DNA from 3 places in the Neobacillus sp. B24 genome. Region 1 is predicted to be linked to each of the others. Evidence: riboswitches for the same ligand, from Rfam matches in the RefSeq annotation. Region 1 holds a riboswitch; each other region holds the start of a gene.
What was found. Region 1 has a riboswitch for cyclic di-GMP ahead of ACZ43M_RS05340 (GGDEF domain-containing protein). Riboswitches for the same ligand answer to the same signal wherever they lie in the genome.
Positions count from the first base shown of each region.

Region 2: linked by a shared signal. The riboswitch ahead of ACZ43M_RS16105 (hypothetical protein) and the one ahead of ACZ43M_RS05340 (GGDEF domain-containing protein) in region 1 are both predicted to bind cyclic di-GMP.
Region 3: linked by a shared signal. The riboswitch ahead of ACZ43M_RS11980 (hypothetical protein) and the one ahead of ACZ43M_RS05340 (GGDEF domain-containing protein) in region 1 are both predicted to bind cyclic di-GMP.

Region 1 is NZ_AP035777.1:1,081,230-1,088,498, forward strand. It holds gene ACZ43M_RS05315 (hypothetical protein) at 1-151, shown strand, start outside; gene ACZ43M_RS05320 (YbaN family protein) at 179-580, opposite strand; gene ACZ43M_RS05325 (alpha/beta hydrolase) at 651-1,436, opposite strand; gene ACZ43M_RS05330 (hypothetical protein) at 1,581-1,823, shown strand; gene ACZ43M_RS05335 (cation:dicarboxylate symporter family transporter) at 2,034-3,281, shown strand; cyclic di-GMP riboswitch class I at 3,484-3,571, shown strand; gene ACZ43M_RS05340 (GGDEF domain-containing protein) at 3,625-4,662, shown strand; gene ACZ43M_RS05345 (response regulator transcription factor) at 4,741-5,412, opposite strand; gene ACZ43M_RS05350 (YhgE/Pip family protein) at 5,674-7,269, shown strand, end outside.
Region 2 is NZ_AP035777.1:3,290,021-3,297,289, forward strand. It holds gene ACZ43M_RS16075 (YjcZ family sporulation protein) at 189-389, shown strand; gene ACZ43M_RS16080 (RCC1-like domain-containing protein) at 441-605, opposite strand; gene ACZ43M_RS16085 (GNAT family N-acetyltransferase) at 718-1,167, opposite strand; gene ACZ43M_RS16090 (class I SAM-dependent methyltransferase) at 1,314-2,069, opposite strand; gene ACZ43M_RS16095 (VOC family protein) at 2,291-2,689, opposite strand; gene ACZ43M_RS16100 (hypothetical protein) at 2,812-3,294, opposite strand; gene ACZ43M_RS16105 (hypothetical protein) at 3,466-3,732, opposite strand; cyclic di-GMP riboswitch class I at 3,713-3,796, opposite strand; gene ACZ43M_RS16110 (VOC family protein) at 3,992-4,357, shown strand; gene ACZ43M_RS16115 (glycosyl hydrolase family 18 protein) at 4,407-5,507, opposite strand; gene ACZ43M_RS16120 (DEAD/DEAH box helicase) at 5,788-7,227, opposite strand.
Region 3 is NZ_AP035777.1:2,417,705-2,424,973, reverse strand. It holds gene fliG (flagellar motor switch protein FliG) at 1-685, opposite strand, end outside; gene fliF (flagellar basal-body MS-ring/collar protein FliF) at 691-2,283, opposite strand; gene fliE (flagellar hook-basal body complex protein FliE) at 2,314-2,613, opposite strand; gene flgC (flagellar basal body rod protein FlgC) at 2,624-3,073, opposite strand; gene flgB (flagellar basal body rod protein FlgB) at 3,079-3,471, opposite strand; gene ACZ43M_RS11985 (glucosaminidase domain-containing protein) at 3,649-4,335, opposite strand; gene ACZ43M_RS11980 (hypothetical protein) at 4,435-4,749, opposite strand; cyclic di-GMP riboswitch class I at 5,115-5,200, opposite strand; gene fliT (flagellar protein FliT) at 5,351-5,701, opposite strand; gene fliS (flagellar export chaperone FliS) at 5,711-6,091, opposite strand; gene ACZ43M_RS11965 (hypothetical protein) at 6,220-7,119, opposite strand.

The DNA.
Region 1 (7,269 bases):
AGAAGACATCGGCAAGGAACTGGCTGATTGCCTTGCTTACATGCTGAAGTTTTATAATTTCTTTGATATTGACCTGGAGGAAAGTTTTTATGCAAAAATGGCCGAGGTGAAGGGTCGCAGGAACAAAGACGCTGTGAAATCTGAGGGATAATTGTAAAAAGACAGGATAATCCTGTCTTTACTCATTTATTGAGCTATTCATAGCTGGTACTGTTTTAATTTTATTGAAGAAATAGTAATACTTATAAGCCACGATTAGCAGCAGCATGATTCTGACGAGGAAATGGTCAACCATAAAGAAAGCTATTGCAATCATTACATCCGCAAACAAAAGAATCGTCCATTTTTGCTTTAGGGTCATAGCTCGTTCCCTGACAAAGCTTTCGAGATGGCGTTTATAAATGCCTGTCCCTTTGAACCAGTGCTCAAACCGCTCCGAGCCTTTCACGAAACAGAACGATGCTAGAAGTAACAACGGTGTCGTAGGCAGTAAAGGTAAAATAATCCCCAGCACGCCCAAGCCTAAGGAAATAAATCCAATTACAATAAAAATAAACTTAATGATACGATTTTGAATGATATAGCACCCCTTTGGATGAGGTTTGAACCGTTTTTTCTTATATTATACCATAATACCGGGTTCGCCTTTTTCAATCCAAAGCTTTATCATCAAACAAATAAGACAATACCCCCGGAATTCTTTCTCGGAAGAAACGATAATGATGCTCCGCATCTTCAATCTCTTCAAAGCGGATATTATCCATTTTGCTGCTCAAAAGTCCATATACCTTCCTAGCTAAATCGATGAAAAGCTGACTTGCTTCCGGATCAGCGGGTACTTCTTTCGTTCCTATATCCATATAAAACTTCTCTATTTCTTCAAGGTTCGATTCCTCAATTAATGCCTCAATGGCTTCTTGATTTCGATAGTAAGCCGTTGATAACACAGCAATTTTTCGGAAAATATGCGGATAAATGCATGCGGCGTAAGTAGATATAAGGGCTCCTAATGAAATCCCAGCCATCGCGGTTTCATTTGGCAACGTGCGATATTTACGGTCGATTAACGGCTTCAGCTCGTCAACAATAAAATCCACATAAGCTTCACCATTTCCGGCAGCGGGACTTAAATAGCCCAAAATCTGCTCGCTTAATTTACCATGAGGCCATGGGCAATAATCATTTAAACGTCCATCACCAACCGAGTTTTGGTCAATCCCGACAACGATGATTTCGAGCCCAGATTGGTCCAAGTAATCCTTTAAGCCCAGGGAAGTACCACCAATGGAGCCCTCATCCTCAAAAACATTTTGCCCGTCGTGCATATATAGAACAGGATAACGTTTCGTTTCATTATGATAATTATCAGGAACATACACAGTGATCATTCTTTCTTGCTGGAACGATGTCATATAAACGGAGAATTTCTCTAACAACCTGGCTCACTTCCAATCTAGAATTCTTTCTTAATAAATTTACCACAACGCCAACTTTTTGCCTAAATTTTTCTATTAAAAGTAAATTTCACCCAGTATAATAGGTGGATTAAAAAAATTCCCCACTATATGGAATGATGCAAAATGCTCACGAGGAAAACAAAAAAGATTCAGAGTACACCAACGAAATTGGAGGTTCCAGTGTATATTTTTGCCGGCCGTCAGGATTACCAAACCCCTTCACCAATAGCAAAGAAATATTTTGATGTTCTGGAATGTCCGTATAAAGAATTTGTCTGGTTTGAACACTCCGCCCATTTATTAAACTTTGAAGAACCGGAGAAATTTTATCAAGAATGTTTAAAAATTAAGAAGAAGCTGGCTTGAACTATAATTTGAACTCCTTTACAAGGGGTTCTTTTTATTTTAATAGAATAAAGTGTACGAATGGTGAAAATGATAGAAAAGAGTGATTTGGGTGTATTTTACCATTGAAATCAAAGTAGATAAAAAATAAAATTATAACAGTATAGCATCTGCATACCGTGATATTATTTATATATAATATTTGATTTCATATATAAAGGAGATGTGTAAATGAAACGAATTAGCTTAGCTTGGCAAATCTTCATTGGCTTGGCGTTAGGTATTACTGTGGGTGCGATTTTCTACGGTAACCCGCATGTAGCTGAATTCCTGCAACCAATTGGAACCATTTTTATTCGCCTCATTAAGATGATTGTTATACCAATTGTTGTTTCAAGTATTATCGTTGGTGTTGCCGGAGTCGGTGACATGAAATCACTAGGAAAGCTTGGCGGTAAGACGCTTCTTTATTTTGAAATCATCACAACGATTGCGATTTTCTTAGGTCTTCTATTTGGTAACGTGTTTCATCCGGGTACCGGAGTTGACCGTTCTCAGCTTACAAAAACTGATATTAATTCCTATGTAGAGACCGCCGAAACGACTCAAACGCATTCGATGGTTGATACGTTTGTCAATATTGTTCCAACGAATATTATTCAGTCGTTAGCGAGTGGGGATATGCTGGCGATCATTTTCTTCTCCGTCATGTTTGGACTTGGAATTGCAGCCATTGGGGAAAAAGGGACCCCGCTGCTTAATTTCTTCCGAGGTACTGCGGACGCGATGTTTTATGTTACCAACCAAATCATGAAGCTGGCACCGATTGGGGTTTTCGCTCTTATTGGTGTAACAGTATCCAAGTTTGGCCTAACATCGTTAATTCCTTTAGGTAAATTAGTTCTAGTAGTTTATGGTGCCATGATCTTCTTTATTATTGTTGTACTGGGCATCACAGCGAAAATTGTCGGCTTCAGTATTTTTAAGTTGTTGAAGTATTTAAAAGATGAATTATTATTAGGTTATTCTACCGCAAGTTCGGAGACAGTACTCCCGAAAATCATGGAAAAAATGGAGAAGCTGGGATGTCCAAAGGCGATTACATCGTTTGTTATCCCAACCGGCTATTCATTTAACCTTGACGGGTCTACCTTGTATCAGGCCATTGCCGCCTTGTTTATCGCCCAAATGTATGGCATTCACATGGGAATTGGCGAGCAAATCACATTAGTTCTTGTATTAATGGTTACATCAAAAGGTATTGCCGGGGTTCCGGGTGTTTCGTTTGTTGTATTGCTTGCTACATTGGGCAGTGTCGGCATTCCTGCTGAAGGACTTGCATTTATCGCTGGTATTGACCGGATTCTTGATATGGCACGTACATGCGTCAATATTGTCGGCAACTCCTTGGCAGCCATTGTTATCTCGAAATGGGAAGGTCACAGCCTTGAAGATGAGCCAGAACAACTGGCAGCGTAATGGACCTAATTACAATATAAAAAAGATATAAAAGGTGCTTGACGTCTTATGTCAGGCACCTTTTGTTATCGGGCCTTTTGGCCTAGTTTAACCAACAAATTTTATATTAAAAATTCCAGTTTTCTGCTAGAATGGAGGTATACTGAGATAATTACTGAAAAGCTGTTTCAGTAGGATAAAGAATTTCTTCATTACCTGTAGGAAATCGATAGGGCAAATTTATTGAAAGATAAAGGCGCAAAGCTATAGGGGCTAAAGGTGAAAAATGACTATGCCAGCCAGCTGCCGTTGTTGAGTAATCAGGCGGGACTAATCGATAAAGATTAGTTGGGAGAGGAAATCAATGAGAAAACCGGACATATCATTGGATGACCTAAAGCGAAGTATTTATCTATGGGTCGTGCCGATAATTATTATTGCTTTAATCTTGAATACTATTTTGCAGAATTTATTTGTTGACGACATGTTCGATGCTTTTGTAAATAGTACTCTAACCATATGGTTTCTTATTAGCTGGGTGCTGCTATACAAAAATCGCTTCGTTGTTTTCACCGAGTATTCTAATTTGCTGTTGATCAGTTTTTATCACATTACCACGTTATTTGATGTCATCTACAACGATATCGTTAAATCCGGCGGTGGAGACCTGGGAGATTTCATTATCTGGACACCGTTATTTTTAACGTTTATCTTTTTCACTCTTGGTGTAAAACGAGGGATTTATTTTTCCAGCTTCATATTTATCATTACATTGATAATCGGGATTGCATTTATTGGTCAACTGCCAACTAGCTCAATTGATTCCCTGGTCCAATTTTATTTTGCAAACTTTGTCTATATTATTGTCCTTAGCTTTACTCAATATCTATTCAGGGCCTTTACGGAGGTTGAACTAGTAAAGAAACATGCTTACCTCGATTCATTAACAGGGATTGCAAACCGTCACCAGATTGACGCGTGGCTTGAAAAAAAACTAGCAGATTCAAAAACGATGGACAAGTCGTTTTCGATTATCTTTTTTGATATCGACCATTTCAAATGCGTAAATGACCGTTTTGGCCATAAGGCAGGCGACTCGGTCTTAATACAATTGGCAGAACATATTAAGAATAATCTTGCCCAGCAGGACTTGTTTGGACGTTGGGGCGGGGAAGAATTTCTCATTATTACTAATGAGGTTGGTCATAATGCCTTCCAGCTTGCAGAACATTATCGAACATTAATCGCCGCTCATGAGTTTACTGGAGTCGGAAGTATAACTAGCAGTTTTGGAGTAACCTGGTGTCAGCCAGATGACAGCATTGACTCCTTATTGAACAGGGTTGATAAAGGACTTTATAAATCGAAGGATAAGGGCCGAAATATGGTCAGTATCATTTAATAGGAAAAAACCGCTTATGAAGTGACCCCCATAAGTTGGACTAATAATCCAGCTTAAGGGGGTTTTTTTGCAAAAAAATTAAAGAATAATTCCTTTTCTCATCCCAACTGCGACTGCCTCTGCGCGATTATTAGTGCCAAGCTTTCTTACAACAGACGTTATATAATCCCGTACAGTGAATTCGCTTACACCCATCCACGAGGCCATTTCTTTTATGGAATATCCGTTGGCAAGATGCTGAAGCACCTCTGTTTCACGCTTGCTCAATATGTTTTTTGTCTGTGTTGGGAGGAAGGGAAATGTAAAATACTCGGAAAGCAATGTTAAATAATTATGCTCAAAAGGATATTCTCCAAGATAGCGGTCAACGATTGCACAGCCTACTACCGTATTGAAAAGACAAATAGGAATAATAGCCATGGTTATGTCCAGTTCCTTTACATATTGTTCAGGAAAATAGCCAAGGCTGTCCTCTGTATTAATAAAAGCCGGCTTATTTCTTGTCAGGGCCTGATAAATCGGAAAAATTGGCCGGACATCTTCCTTGATTCCTCTAATCGAAACCACTTTATCGTTTTCAATCAGTAAGACTCCCTCGCCCAAATAGCTAAGTGGAGAGTATATAAAAAAGGCCGCCCTTTGAAACGGAAAGAACTGCATGCACCCGTGCAGCATATTTTCTACCTTTCGTCTCAGGTCAGAGATTGCTGCCGTTTTCTTTAGATGATTATAGACAGCAGGATTCATCATTCGACAAATTTTCCCCCTACATTTTCAGTAATATTTTTTATAATGCGTTCGTTCTACAATAGAGTGAAAGTTCCTACAATTTTAGCCCTACTACTTTTGACAGAATTCTGATTGCTGCGATAATACGTTTTCGTATCGAAAATGTAGGTTGGGCGACGAAATTGTATTGGGACCAATAAATTATGATTGGGCCGGTTAGTAAAGAAATGAATGAAGGTTCAGTCATATTTTATAATAAAAAGCAGCAAAGGGGGAGTATTTTTGAAAAATTTTTCCGAATTAGCCCTGCTAATGAAAGGGAGGGGTGGGTTTTTAGTACCGCTTCTGGCAGCGGTTGCAATTCCACTCATTTATGCACTCATTTATCTATCCGGGTTGCTTGATCCGCCGGAGACATTGCCGGAATTACCAGTAGCTGTCGTTAATCTGGACAAGGGGGCGGAAAACGACGGAGAAAAGCTAACGGTTGGTAATGATCTCGTCGAGGAGCTGAAGAAAGGAAAATTACTGGGGTGGGAGTTTGTCTCAGAAGAGAAGGCAGACAAAGGCCTTAAGGACAACCGCTATTATTTAGTTATTAAGATTCCTGAAGATTTTTCACAAAAGGCAACAACGGTAATGGATAGCGACCCGCAAAAGCTGGGCCTCGAATACATACAAAACGAGGGGAAAAACGGGCGAATTGCCGAAGTGACATCAGGTGCTGTTGAAACAATCAGGGAAAAGCTGGCCACAAAAATCACGACCAAATACGTAAAAAATGTATTTTCAAGTCTTGGTGATGTAGCAGCAGGATTCCAAACCGCCGCTGATGGGGCTGATAAAATCTATGACGGCTCCACCCAGCTTCACGATGGATCCACTCTGCTCTACAATACCTTAACCGAAAAATCACCTGACATTCAAAAACTTGCGGATGGCACAAAGGAACTAGCTGCCGGAACTAATGAAATGTACACCAACCTAAAAGGGAAGCAAGGGAGCATTTCTGAATTGGCGGCAGGGACTAAGGCTTTGAATGATGGGACTAATCAGTTGGTAGGCGGACTTAAAGCAAAATTACCGGATATCCAAAGACTTGCCGGGGGAACCCAAGAGCTTGCGAAAGGAGCAACTGACCTTACAAAGGGAACTGAAACCCTGTTAAATACCTTTAAAGGTAGTTCGGAAGGTTTTAAAACAAAAGTATCAACTGAATTATATCCAGGTAGCCTAGAACTCAAAGCAGGAACAGATAGGACGAAAACAGGCCTAACTGACTTAACTAAAGCCTTAAGTGAATTAAATACAGGACTAGGGCAATACAAGGAACATCCGGCACTTAAGAGTGATCCAAACTTCCAAAAAATTGTTGCTACATTAAACTTTATTGTAACCAATGAGGAAAAATTACCTGCCCTTAATGCCGGCATGGAACGCATTCAGGGTGGTGCCCAAAAGGTAGCAGAGGGAATTGGAGGACCTGATGGTAGTGGTGGTGTAATAGGTGGTATTCAGCAAACTATAGATGCACTAAACTATCAATTAATTCCTAATCCACCAGAAGGTCAAGATACCATATTTGAAGGAGCAACTAAACTAGAAGCTGGTGCCAAGGAAGTAGCGATTGGTACAGCATCAGTAGAAACTGGTTGGAAAACGTTAATTGCCAGTGCCGGACAATTGAACGACGGTGCAAAGAAGATCAAAGACGGTAACCAAACAGTAGATGCTGGCTGGAAGCAGCTAACCGCAGGTGCGAACCAAATTAATTCTGGTATGGTTCAAGTCAACGACGGCACTCAAACTGTTAATACAGGCTGGGGTGAGTTAACTGCTGGTGTTGAGAAACTGGACAATGGTCTAGGGGAATTAAAC
Region 2 (7,269 bases), 2.2 Mb from region 1:
TGTAGGAGCTGCCGATGACAAGGACCTGCTACCTTTCGAAACCAACAGCTTTCCACTCTATGGTCTTTTTATCAGCAAATAAGCGATGGTCACGAAGTCATGCCCATATTTATTATAGACGGGCTCCAATATCCTGCTTGAGTGTAATATATAGGGTAATGACTACATTCGAAAGGGAGTGTGAAAAAATGGATAATTCCTTACCAATGTCAAATGCCCTACCGGTTCCTATGGCTTCAAATGTTCTTCCCCAGCCTACAATGGCTTATTCCTATGCTGCTCCTGTTTATGGGAGTTGTTTTCCTGTAAGTGGGTGCAATGAATTTTTACTCATAGTTGTGTTGTTTATTTTATTAATCATTGTGGGTGCAGTTTGTTTCTTTCGGTAAAAAGTGTGATAATATCTATTAAATAATCCTCATCTTAACTCCAGATGAGGATTACCTTTGCTTAAACTTATTGTTGGGCAGCTTGATGCCGCTCCACCCGCTTACATCGCATTGTCCATATTTATTATCACCTACAGCCATCACCGTTCCGTCAGATTTAAGCCCATCTGTATGACGACCTCCCGCCGCAATGGTGTCTTGAGGCCTCCGTTTCACCTTTACCACTGCTTCTTTCGGTGAAGTGTAATCGATATATTACCTCCTTGAAAAACAAAACCTAACTTTTTATTGTATCACTTGTATTTGTTTACACTAACCTGGCCGATATTTATTGGGATACCCATTCATATTGAATATCAGGTAAATTTTCTTCATTTTCGTGTCCTCTACCAATGACAGTGAATCCATTCTTTTCATAAAATCGTTGTGCTTTTTCATTTACTTCAAATGTATATAAGGTTAATCTCCCACTTGATTGTTCTTTTACCTTGTCTAGTAGTATTTGACCTATACCGATTCCTTGATAATCAATATGAATATAAAGCTGGCTTATCTCCCTTTCATTATATGCAACCATTCCAACTACTTCGTCATCCATTAACGCTAAATCTATTTGGTACTCCTCAGGCAATATATGATTTAAAAAATAGAGATGATTTTCAAAGCTATGAATTTCTTTCTGGCCAATCGCCCGTTCCTTACTATCCCGCCACATTTTTACTGTCTGTTCAGCGTACTTAGGAAGATACTCAGTTATTATGAATTTGTGTTTGTTCACCGGAATACTTCCTTAATCATATGTTGTTTACTCGCCACTTTAATCCCCCCATTATACAAAGTATTAAGCATCGTCACTTTTATGCTCGTTCATACTGAGCGATTTTTTATTACTATAATCAACTGTATCTCCAATAAAAAAGAAGATCATTCTTTAATAGATTTGATGATCATAGTAGTCGGAAATTTCCTTGCCTTGTATAGAGAATAATAACGATCAGAGATTCCTTCATCAACTGTTTCAAATCCAGATGAAACATCACTTTCTATGACAGACTCAATTGTAAAACCTGCTCTTATTAGCTCGTTTATGTAAGTTGCCATCTTTCGTTTGGGTATTATAACGGGTGCATCTTCTCCCTTAAATTTTGGATATTTAATAACTCCTTCATTTTGATAAGAACCATCAAGATAGATTTGACCGTTCTTGCTTTTTAAATGAGCGTAGAGAGGATGATCCCAACTAAATATAAAGTATCCACCAGGTTTCAAATAAGAATGGATAAGTCCAAAAGTAGCAGCAAGATTTGTCGTCCATCCAATAGCATATATAGAGTAAACTGCGTCAAAATATTGCTTAGGTATCCCAATGTCCTCTTCCATTGGTGCACAGAATAAATTGGCTTTAACATCCTTAAGAGTATCTTTTGCTGCTGAAATTTGAGCTTCGGATAAATCAATACCCCAAAGTTCACCGGCCCCTTTATCTGCCATATATCTCAATGAATGACCGCTTCCACAACCAATATCAAGAACTTTTTTATTTATTATTTCATCAAAGAGTCCTAGCTCGTCTTCGGTTTGTGCAAAAGGACCATAATTAGGTAATGCATCCTTCCCATTAAAATGATGTGCTACTATATCCCAGCTGTTTTTGTTTTGTTTAAGAATTTCTGCGGACAATCAAATTCCCCCATTTATAAGTTTTATTATTGATTTGAAATTCAGTATAAACCTGAAAGGCCACACCGAATTTGTCTATTACATCTCCAAAATAGCTCCTTGTTTGTTATTGGATTTCTTATATGATGACCGTTATAAAAAGTACTTTTTGTTAATCTGGATAAGGCTACAAAAATAGGGGCTGCTTCATGTTGAAACGCCCCTGTTGAAAATCTTATGTATTATTTAGGAAGATCAAGCTGCCATGATACCCCGAAACGGTCATTTAGCCAGCCAAACTTCTTACTGAAGCCATAATCACCAATTGGCATTAGGGCCATTCCACCATCTAACAATTTTTGATAAAGATTGTCAATTTCCTCTTCAGTATCACAAGTAACATAGATTGAAAAGGAAGGTGTGAAGGTAAACTGATGTTTTATATTACTGTCAATACAGATAAAATCCTGTCCTTTTAAGGAAAAGGCAGCCTTCATCACAGTTCCTTCGTCCCCTGACTCATTCGCTCCGTATCGAACCAAATTAGTAATATGGGAATCATCAATAAGGGAGGTATAAAAATTCATTGCTTCTTCAGCCTTGCCATCTTGAAACATTAAAAACGGTGTAACCTTTGACATGTTCATCCACCTTTCAATTGAATATGTAATACATTTATTATAGTGAATATGATCGTTGAATTAAAGCTTCCCTTTGACGCAGGAGGAAAATCAATCCTTTTTCCTCGTCTTCATAATGCCAGTTAAGTGAAAAAAATTAAGTCTCCCAATCCGATTGGTTTATTTTCAGTAATCCTAATTTCAATAACCGGTCCAGCCTTGATAAAAATATATACCTCTTCTAATTTTAAGATAATGGATGTTAACACTGGACTTTCTCCATTTTTAACTCCATATCCAATTACCTGGTTTATAACATTCGGTTGAATAAAAAAACTTGAACTCTTTATTATATGCCTTTGACAGTGACTGCCCTCCATATACTCCAATGGCTTAGGAGTTTCCTTTTCCTTAACCAACAGTAAGTCATCCCCAGCCTTGTCTTCCATCCACTCTAAACTCCAATACTTTACTTCATGTGTTTTTGGATATTCTATTGCTAAAATAGGAGTAGTTGGATGAAGAATAAGCTCCTTGTTGAATTGATGGATATTGAGTTGATTTGCATATATTCCTGATAATGTACAACCCTTAATCGACTTAACATCTTCCCATTGAAGTTCCATATTTTCACGCCCTTGTTTTAAAGAAAAATCCTTTTCTAATAAAAGAAGCGTTAACCCTGCTTGGGCAAACGCACCCTATAATGTAGATGAAGAAACTACTAATATGAAAATGGCGATCCTTCGTTATGGAAGAATCGCCCTCTGTCGTTTATATATCACTCTTATTTGTCACTATTTAAAGGCAAGAGTATGCTTTAAAAAGCTTTTCTTATAGTCGAACCATTCTAATGCGACCAAAAATAATCTTCTTTCCAATAATTCTTCTTCAAAGAATTTTAAGTTATTTTCATATTTTTCAAGAACTGCAGTCACATATAACTCTACTAAATTTTCATTACTTAGTTCTTTCACATCAATAAATGGTTCTTGTGCACAAGCAAGAGCAGCCACAGATAACACCCCTAAAATATGTTCTATTTTAGGCAGCTCAGCCGTCATAGTTTAGAACCTTAGACCTGAAGCTTTGCGTCCCAATCTTTCGAATGGTTTGCCTTTATCTAAATATTATTATTTTTAAATTATATTACATTTTTGAAATGAATTGTAAAAAAAGTTTAATAATACTATAAAAATATTTGTTTTTAAGGCACACTAAAATCATGCACGGTTTAAAATGCTGTCGAAACATTCAATTATGAAATATGATTATAAAGGTATGATACATACTATTTTCCGTTAGGAGGAATGCGTTGTGAAAATGGAACATGTGGGGATTAAGGTAAAAAATATGGACGAGTCTTTGGCGTTCTATCAAAACATCCTCGGGTTGGAATTAAGAAATCGTGAGTGGTTAACTGACTCTGTTGAGCTTGCCTTTTTATATTTCCCAGACCAGCCAAGTGTAGAGATTGAACTTGTCTATGGCGGCGGTTCGGTTGATAACGAAGGAATCGTCAATCACTTGGCTTTTACAGTTGAAAATATTAAAGCCGAACTCTTACGCTTAAAACAAGCAGGGATCCAATTAGTAGATGAAGAACCTCGCAGCATTTTAAATGATACCGTTAAAATTGCCTTTTTCCAAGGTCCGAACGGTGAGAAGCTGGAATTGGTTGAAAGATAAGTAGCAATAAACAAAAGTGCCAGATACCCTTGCCTGGCACTTGTTTCAATCACTTTTTTACTTTTATATTTTCTGGTATGGTCTCCCAGTACTTCGGGTCTTCTAAGCCAAGCCGCCAAATCCCGATTCCCCGCAGGTTATATTTTTCAACAAGGTTTAGCTTCACCTTCAAACTTTTACTGTTCTCAAACCATACCTGGTGGCTGTGATGTTTTTCATCTACGTAACTAAAGTGTGGAGTTTGCGATTGAGTGTCCCAAATCACCTTCGCTTTAAATTTTGTTTTCTGTCCCATTAACTCTTCATACGAGCTATATTTGGATTCACCTGAAGTTGTATCCCAATCCCATCCATAACCAGCGATTCCAAGGAGAATTTTTGCTGGTGGTACCTTATGCTTCAAGGCATAACGAATGGTATCTTCTGTCCAGTCGACTGATGCTGATGGACCGGGTTTTGTTCTGGGATTATGTTCATCGTATGTCATAACCATTAATCCATCTGAATATTGACCAAGCTTTTCGTAATCAAACCATGGTGACCAGGGATTTGCGCGGGAATCACCCGTGTTTGCCGGGACTGAAACTGTCACTACTTTTCCATCAGAATGAAGGGAATCAGTCAGTTCTTTTATCATTCCACTAAAAGTATCCCGGTCATTTAACTGCAAATTCTCCATGTCAATATTGATTCCATCATAATGAAACTGATGGATTTCATTACGTATACTCTGAATAAAAACAGCCCGATTACGATCGTTATCGATTACTTTACTCGCTACCTGCTTGCCCTTCTCGACGGTTTCATAAAAAAGATTATGTACAACCATATATACCTTCAGGTGTTTTTCATGAGCACTTTCAATTATCTTTCGTTTATGCTCTGCTGTAACGGAATCTATAAGACTGCCAGGGCGTTTATCATCAAGCTTATACCAAAAAGGGGCAATGCTGCTTAACCTGGAGGATTGGGCGTCAACTGTTGGCTGAGATCCTGGATACGTCCCTTCCTGCTCTGTGTAAAACCCTAACACTTCACGAGAAGTTTCCTTTATATTGTCAGCCTGTTTTTTTTCCGCCTTGCCGCAGGATGATAATAATCCGATGCATAAAGAAATGATGATGAATGATTGATACCAATTTCTCGCCATACTACACCTTCTTCTAAGTTGTATAGTTCTTAAGGTGCTGAGAAAAGTTGTAACTTATTCACAGTGATTTGGCTTCATTCGTAGTAAATAGAAATTGATATTAACCAATATGAATTTATTGCGAAATAATTTTTAGGCGGAGAATTTCCTGCTAATGTAAAAATAGACCTTCAAATTCCAATACAATTTGAAGGTCATTCTGCATTACATTTTTAATGTTTGTGAAAGTTAACGGAACCCTGTTGGTCTCTAATACCATCCACTTTGAATAAAAAATTTATTATACTTCTTTCTTGCGAGAGGACCTGGAAGTTTCTTTACGTTTACCACTTGTCCCTTTTCCCACAAATCCCCTATTCCCTTTATAGTTTCGCGTTTGCTTTTCCCGTGGCTTCTTGGAATATTGCGGTGCTTCGGATGTTAGCTGAATCGGAACTTCCCTCTGGTCCTTCGATAACAATTTCAAGGCAATTGAAACTAACGTGGTCGAATCGTATTGATCTAACAATTCGGTTGCTGCTTGTTTAAACTCTGAGTATTGCTTTTCTTCCACCAATTGTATCATCTTTTCTACTGCAGCTTGCTGTATAGACTCCATTGCCTCTGCTACCGTCGGTATGGATTTGCGCTGGATTTTCCCTTTTGATGCTTTTTCAATACTGTGGATCTGTCCAGTTTCTCTCGGTGTAGCAAAAGTAATCGCAATTCCCGTTTTACCTGCTCGTCCCGTTCTGCCAATCCGGTGAACATAACTTTCTGGGTCTTGAGGAATGTCAAAATTGTAGACGTGGGTAACCCCTGACACATCAATCCCCCTCGCAGCCACATCGGTCGCGACTAAAATATCGATGGTTCCCTCACGAAATTTATTCATCACGACATCCCGCTGCCGTTGATTTAAATCACCGTGCAGGCCATCAGCAAGATATCCTCTTTTATTCAATGCATCGCTTAATTCATCCACGCGCCTTTTTGTCCTTCCAAAAATCACGGCTAATTCTGGATTACCCACATCCAGCAGACGGCAAAGGACTTCAAATTTATCTCGTTCCTTAACCTCATAATAAACTTGCTTTACACTTGGAGCGGTAACTTCCTTCGCTTTTATCTTCACTAACTCCGGATTGTTCATAAACCTTTCCGCAAGGTTTTGAATCGGTTTTGGCATAGTGGCAGAGAACAGCAAGGTTTGTTTTTCTTCAGGGGTTTCACTAAGGATTCGTTCGATATCCTCTATAAAGCCCATATCTAACATCTCATCCGCTTCGTCCAAAACCACCATTGAGATACGATCTAACTTAAGCGTTTTACGTTTAATGTGGTCCAGAAGTCTTCCTGGTGTTCCCGTAATAACGTGTGGAACCTTTCTTAATGCTTTGATTTGGCGGTCTATTGACTGCCCTCCATAAATAGGGAGAGAATTTATACCCATGTATTTCCCAAGCCGATTAATCTCTTCTGAAACCTGAATAGCTAATTCCCTTGTCGGCGCAATGGCAATCGCCTGAACATATTTTTTGCTCTTATCCAATTTCTCCAAGATTGGTATGGCGAAGGCAGCCGTCTTTCCTGTGCCTGTTTGTGCTTGACCAATAATGTCCTTCCCTGTCAAAGCTATGGGAATGGCTTTTTCTTGAATAGGAGATGCTTCTTCAAATCCCATATCCGTAATTGCTCTTTGAATATGTTCACTAATGTCCATTTCATGAAATGTTGTCATTCTTCAAAAACCCCTTCTATGTTTTCACTATTTCTTATATTG
Region 3 (7,269 bases), 1.3 Mb from region 1:
CAAGATCTTTTGCTCCCAGGTCATCCAAAATCATCTTCTCTGTACTTCTATCTACTCCATTAAGAATGCTGACAATAGAATCAATACCACCAACAACCGTGAAATCTTGGCGAATTGTCGCCGCAAGCTTTTGCTCCAAGAACCTTTCAACCTCTTTGATAACCTCTGGCGAAGTTTGTTCCAGCAAGGCAATGCGCCTTGCCACATCAGATTGAAGTTCACCTGGGAGTGATGACAGAATGATGGAAGCCTGCTGCGGCTCCAAGTGTGCCAATACCAAAGCAATCATTTGCGGATGCTCATTCTGGAGAAAATGATAGATTTGTGTAGCATCGATTCTGCGCGCAAAATCAAATGGTTTAACCTGAAGCTGTGTCGTTAAGCGATGAATAATGGAACGTGCCTTTTCTTTGCCGAGAGCGGACTCCAATACATCCTGTGCATAATTGATACCGCCCATAGATAGAAAATCTTGGGCAATACACATTTCATGAAATTCCTTAAGTACTTCTTCTTTTTCCTTCGAGTCAACTTTTTGAATGTTTGCAATTGCAAGGGTAAGCTGCTCAATCTCCTCTTCCGGCAAATGCTTGAACACTTTGGAGGAGGCTTCCTTACCCATAGAAATAAGCAAAATAGCTGCTTTTTGTTTTCCATTCAACTTCAATGGTGATGCTGTTGCCATGGGCTTTAACCCTCCTCATTGATCCAAGTTCTTATCACTTTTGAAAAATCCTCTGGCCGCTGGTCAAGCAATTTCTTTAACTGATTTTCGACACTCAATTCATTCTCAGCAAAGTATTCATGTTCCTCTTCCTCTACTAGAGGTATCATTAAACTTTCCTCTTGAGGTTCAGAATGGTCTTCTTTGCGTTTCCTCAGAATCCACCAAACGAAACCGCCGGCCAAAACTGTTCCAAGTAATCCTGCACCGGCAATATAAATCCAATTGTTGCCTTGCTCCTTCTCCGTTGCTGTATTTTTTGCTAACGTATGAGGGAAAATGGTAATCCGTTGGTCAATCTCATCTTGAGTAATATCCGGATGACCAAGAGCTGTCCGGACAGTATTGGAAACAATATTCCGAATATTCTCTTCGGTAGTCATTGGTAATGAACCTGATTTTGATGAGTCTGCTTCAACACCAACATTAATCGTAATATCTTCGATTTGATACGGACTTTTAATAATCTCATTATTAATTCGATTGACCTCATAATTTATACGTTCTTGAGTTTCTTCATAATTGTTTTCCCCGCCAGTATCTGTTCCGGAATATCCAGGAACGTCGGTTTCTCCTGTACCGACAACTCCACCCGAACTCGCCGCTGTTCCACTGGATGTCTTTGAACTTTTTTCGGAACTGATTGGAACACCTTTATTGCTGTCATCAGCCGGTTTTACCAGATTTTCTTGAGTTTTTACTTTATCAAAATTCATTTTGACAAAAGTATGGACAAACACCTTATCCGTTCCCAGTATAGATCCTAACAAGTTTTGAAGATTTTTTTGAATATCCCCTTCAATGTCTTTCTGAATTTTCCTCTGTTCTGCATATTTATCCAATGAACCTTCTTCATTATCTGCATCTTCAAGTGCCAAAGTTTCACTGTACTGATTCATAATCGTAATATTTTCGAGCGGAAGGTTTGGAACACTTTTTGATACCAATGTATAGAGTGCTCGTATTTGTTGGGAATTTAGCTTGTTTCCAGGTTCAATCTCAACCATTACGGAGGCACTGGCAGCTTCCTCCTCATCCTGTTTGACAAAAACTGAATCCTCCGGCAATGTTAATATTACTTCTGCATTTTTGATTCCATCGATATTCTTTATGATTTGAGCAACCTGATTTTGCATTGCTTCCCTTTCAAGAATATCGTATTGACGATCTGTGGCCCCAAATGACAGGTTTTCGCCAAATATCCCGTAATTAATTTTGTTGTCTTTTGGATAGCCCTCCGATGCGAGAGTTACTATTAAATCCGGTGCGTCCTTTTTTGGAACAAGGAGCATGGTACCCGTTTCAGATAATTTATAATCTGTATACCCCTGCTTATCCAATTCAGCTTTTATATCTCCTACTTCCCGCTGAGACAGCTGGCCAGTATAAAGTGGCACAAATTCCGGGCGGGAAGCGAAAAATATAAAGGCTGATAACGCTGTAAAAATAAATACGAAAGATCCTATTAGCAGTCCTTTTTGTTTCGTGCTAAGCGCCTTCCAATATGTACTTATGCGCTCCATAGATTGTTTAAGTTGATCTGTCCATGATCGATTCATTTCTCACCCTGCCCAGCTTTCCATCGTTGTTTACACTTGCATCCTCATCATTTCTTGATAGGCTTCTACGGCTTTATCTCTGATGGTAACAGTAAGTTCCAAAGCGACTTTCGCCTTCTGGGCAGCAATGGTTACATCGTGGATATTGTCAATTTCTCCAGTTGCCGCTTTAACCGTCAGTTCAGATGCCTGTTTAACTGTTGTATCCACATTGTTTAAATACCCCTGCAAAACATTAGCAAAGGAGGAGTTTGAATAGTCAGCTTCTGTTTTTTGAAAAGGATTTTGATTGATTTTGATTGTTCCACCACTAATTCCGGAAATATTCATTATAATCCTCCTAACGGCCGATCTCTAATGCTTTTAACATCATCGATTTACCTGTATTAAATGCAGTTACATTTGCTTCATACGCTCGTGATGCCGCAAGCAAATCAACCATCTCTTTTGATAAGTCTACATTAGGCATTTTTACATAACCTTCAGCATTGGCATCGGGATGGTTTGGATCATAAACCAACTTGAATGGGGTCCGATCATTTACGATTCCAGTTACCCTGACACCTTGCAGTTGTGACTGTGTTTGTTTTTGAAGCTCTCCTTGCAGAACACTATTAAAGGATTTCTCTCTTGGTTCCATGACGACCATTTTTCGCTGATACGGTTCCCAATTTCCGTTTATGAAAGTTCCTCGTGTTGAGGAGGCATTGGCAATATTGGAAGATACTACATCCATACGTAATCGCTGTGCGGATAAGGCCGAAGCATTAATATTTAATGAATCAAACAACTTCCTTACACCCTTCCTTTAATTGCAATAGATAATTGTTGAAACTCACTGTTTAATTGTTGGGTTAACGTGTAATACCACAGTGAATTTTTTCCCAATCTCGTCATTTCTTCTTCAATATCCACATTGTTCTGATTGTTTTGCATAAACGTTTCAGTATTTTCAACACTATAGGCGTTTGGCACTTCAGAAGCATTTCCGATAACGACATGACGCGCATCAGTTCGATTGCCAACAAAATTTGTTTGATTTGATAAGTGTTGTTTTAATATATCTTCAAACACAACCTGTTTTGCTTTATAACCGGGAGTCTCAGCATTGGCAATATTATTGGAAATCGCCTGTTGACGTAAACTGGAAGCAGATAATGCCTTCTGTAGGAGGTTAATATTGTTCAAAATAAATCACTCCTCTCCTTTTAAGAGCTTTTCGACAGTTTTCGGTATAATCTATCAAAAAATGATTTCTTTCTCAATATACTATATAGAAAGAGTATAAATCTACCACTTTTTTAATTAAACAGTATGGCAAAAAAGATTTTTGAAAAAACTGTGTCGTTGAGTTTAATTTTACTATCATGCACTAAAATGATTGAAAAATTTAGTTACACCGGATACCCAATGGTTATTCAGATCGGTTGGATCGTTTTCAGCACCAATTGGAGCGTATTTTGCCCCAATACTGGCAATATTGTTTAATCCGTTTCCTAGATAATTTTTACTTAAATTTCGAGCCATATCAGAGATGCTGTCCTCAATTGTTGCGTATGATTTCAAACCATTTCTTCCCATCATTCCTGCAATATTGTTCTTTTCGATTGCAGCCCGTGATTTCCCATTAGCAGATTCGTGTTGGGCAATCGCGGCGATTAACCTAGGGTTGATATTATATCGCTTTCCGACTTGGACGAAGACCTCTCCAAAACCTTTCAGTTTCCCCCCTAATACTTGGTTTAACTTATCTACACTGATGGGTTGGAAACTCAATTGTCCCTCATTCTTTCCTGAACTCTCTTGAGGGGGCATATATGACCGTTCGCTGGTAAAGGGCACATCACCTATTAAATTATTGGGTACATAATTATTTACTTGGGATGGTAGAGAAGTTTGCAGGTCACTGTCGAAAAATAAATCCTGCAGCATCCCCATGAAAAGAGTAGTAAACTCATTATTAGAATTTCCAATTTGAGAAGTCAGTTTTTGATTTCGAGACAATGTATTAATTAACATTGTATTCGTTAGCCATTCATTAACAATTTTCAAAAAAAACACCCTTTCTAATCAAAAAATTCGACTGAAAGACTTCCTTATATAAGAACCACAAAATCTGCGTGGTTACGCAATAAAATTGAGTATAATGGATTATAAAGTTCCAACCAAAATTCTACTAATTTCACCTAAATATTCTTCAGGAAGTTTTGATATATTAATTAATTGTCCGTTTTTGATTTTCCCTTCTACTAAAACAATGTTGTTCGGATCCAGTTCGTTTTTTAATGCAAGTATTTGTTTCTCTTTATATACGACATTTTTCACCATTAAATATGTACTATTATGAAGATTTTCGACAGTAATGCGCATGGGCTCCATAAAGAATGGTTTTCTGCTTTTATAATCTAAAAAATTAAAAACTGTACCACTCTTTTGTTTATCTATCAACAATTGCTCCCGAACCATAATGTTCTTCCTCTCCGCTCACTTGATGTGATTGAAAAAAGCGATTCCGCTTAAATAATTAGAAGCGAGAACGGTTGTTTATACTCAAACGTTCCTTTAATTTACAGAATAGTAAACCGTTATCATTATTTTAATCTATTACATTACTTCCATAACCGAAAAATCTTTTTCGGCTTCGCGCAAAAAATAGGTCGAATTTCCTCCTTTTTTGCGTAATCACGCAAATAATGTTGAAGAGTGTCAACACTAATTAAAACTTCCAAACAAAAAAACCCGCATTACCGAATGCGGGGTTGGATACATCTTTCAAATCAAACCACAGGAAAACCTATGAAAACATTGATCTTTCTTGAGAACGCCCTATTATCGGTAACTGGCTGGCATAGTGAGTTGCACCTTAGCCCCTATAGTTTTGCGTAACTGATTTTCATCAGTATTGCCCTTAACGAGGTGCAGTCCCTAAAACCTTAGCCTCATATCCATAATAGAACGTTTTTACTTCGCCGAATATCCTACTTTGTTCCTAATTGTTGTCGTATTTTATAGGTATTTAGAACCATTTGTGTCTAAATTTGTCTGAAGTTGACAATAGTGCAAGTAATTATTTTTTCTCATCTAAAAATGCACCATTCATTTGCTTCATATATGGTTGATATCTTTTCGACATTTCTTTGTTCACTTTGATTTGATTAAGTGAAATTTGAGTTTCACTAAGACTGGATTTTAGCAAAGGCTCCGCAAGCCTATCAAGAGCAACCATCTCTTCAATCAAACTTTTCGCTTTTGGCGAGTAGTGAAAAGTTGGGTCTCCCGTTTTAATTGCCTCCATCTGATTCATCAACTCATGCCGTTCACTTAGCATCTTTTCAAATTCAGCAAAATCTCCGTCTTTTAATACCTGAAGCATTTGCTTTGTTATATTATGCATTTTTGTAATTATTTCATCTATCATTTTTAAATCCTAACTTTGAGTTTTAGATAATTTCATTGCATTTGTCCAGGTTTCAGTAAGTTCCAAAGCCAACCCTTCTACTTCATCCAAAATTTCTGCCTTTTTATTTAGATTCGCCTCAATCAGACGATTTTTCATATAATCATATATTGATAGCAGCGATTCCGATACTGTATACCCTTTTTTCAACGTAATCATTAACTCGCTGAGTATGTCTTGGGCCCTAAGGTTATAGTTATGGCATTCTTCCAATTTATTATTTTGAATTGCCGCTTTGGATAAACGGATATATTTTACCAAGCCTTGATATAACATTAACGTTAATTCTTCTGGCGTTGAAGTCGTTACTGCTTGCCTTTGATAGGTCTGATATGGATTATTAAAAACCATGTTTTACAACTCCCTTTCATAAACAAATTCCTATTTGATATTATCGGATTTTCGAAAAAAAAGTTAAGCATACATGGTTTAAAAGAATTTTCGTTATGTTTGAATTAGCAATTATAAAATAGTTTTCCTCAGCTTCCAACTTGAAGCACAACTCCAAACCCATCAATCATATAATTCAGTCTTTGAGTATAGGATTTAAGGTTCTGAATTTTAGCTGCATCACCCAGTTTATTAAAGGCTGCGATTTCTTTTGCTAATTTCGAAACTTCCAATTGTAATTGATCATTACGCTTCTTTTCCGCTTGTAATTGTTGATCTTTTCTTAATAGTTTTTCATGAAGTGCTTCCTTTTCAAGATGAACTTCAGATTTAATCGTTTCTATTTGCCGAGCAGCACTTTGATTCATTAATGCCATGTTTGTAAGCTGATACAGGCTTTTAAGCAGCTCATTCAGATTAATCCCTGGCAGTTGTTGAACATTAGAGATAAGTCCTGATAGGATGTCCAATAAATCGTCCTGAATCGGGTTATCTTGTTGTTGCATATGTGCATTCACAGGATTATCCCGAATTACCTCCGTTGATATAACCGGGACTTCGTCCTCTTGAATCGTAATAAAGTTATATTTCTGGTTGATTGGCTGTTTTTGTTCATATTCTTTAATCTTACTGTAGTATTTATAATTGACCGACTGATAACCACGATTTAATAATTGAGCGATTTCATCCAAAATGCCAGTGATATTTAATCCGCCTTCATTTTGGCGTTCTTCAATATATTGGAACATAAATTCAACTTCAACTTTTGACCATTTTCTATTAATTTTCTTGGAAGGATCAAAGGAGTGTCTTGAATTTTGTTTGTTATGGATGCTTATTAGCATCAAATTATTATAGTAAGATACTAAAGTTCCCGGAATAAGTGAATGTTTCTGTTCCAATTCATGAACGAACTCTTCTTCTGTTCTCCCTGTTTGTTGTTTCACAATAGCATCTTTCATTTCGAATATTGCCGATTTTAGCCCCATGTTCTTCTTACCTCCCATTGCCTAATTTATATATTTTTCACAAATTTATAAAGTTGGAAATCATTCTTATCAAACATTTTTTTGATTTGATTAGCCTTTTGTTAGTTGTAATCTACCAAATTATTCGCTGATAAAAAACTTTTTATGGGT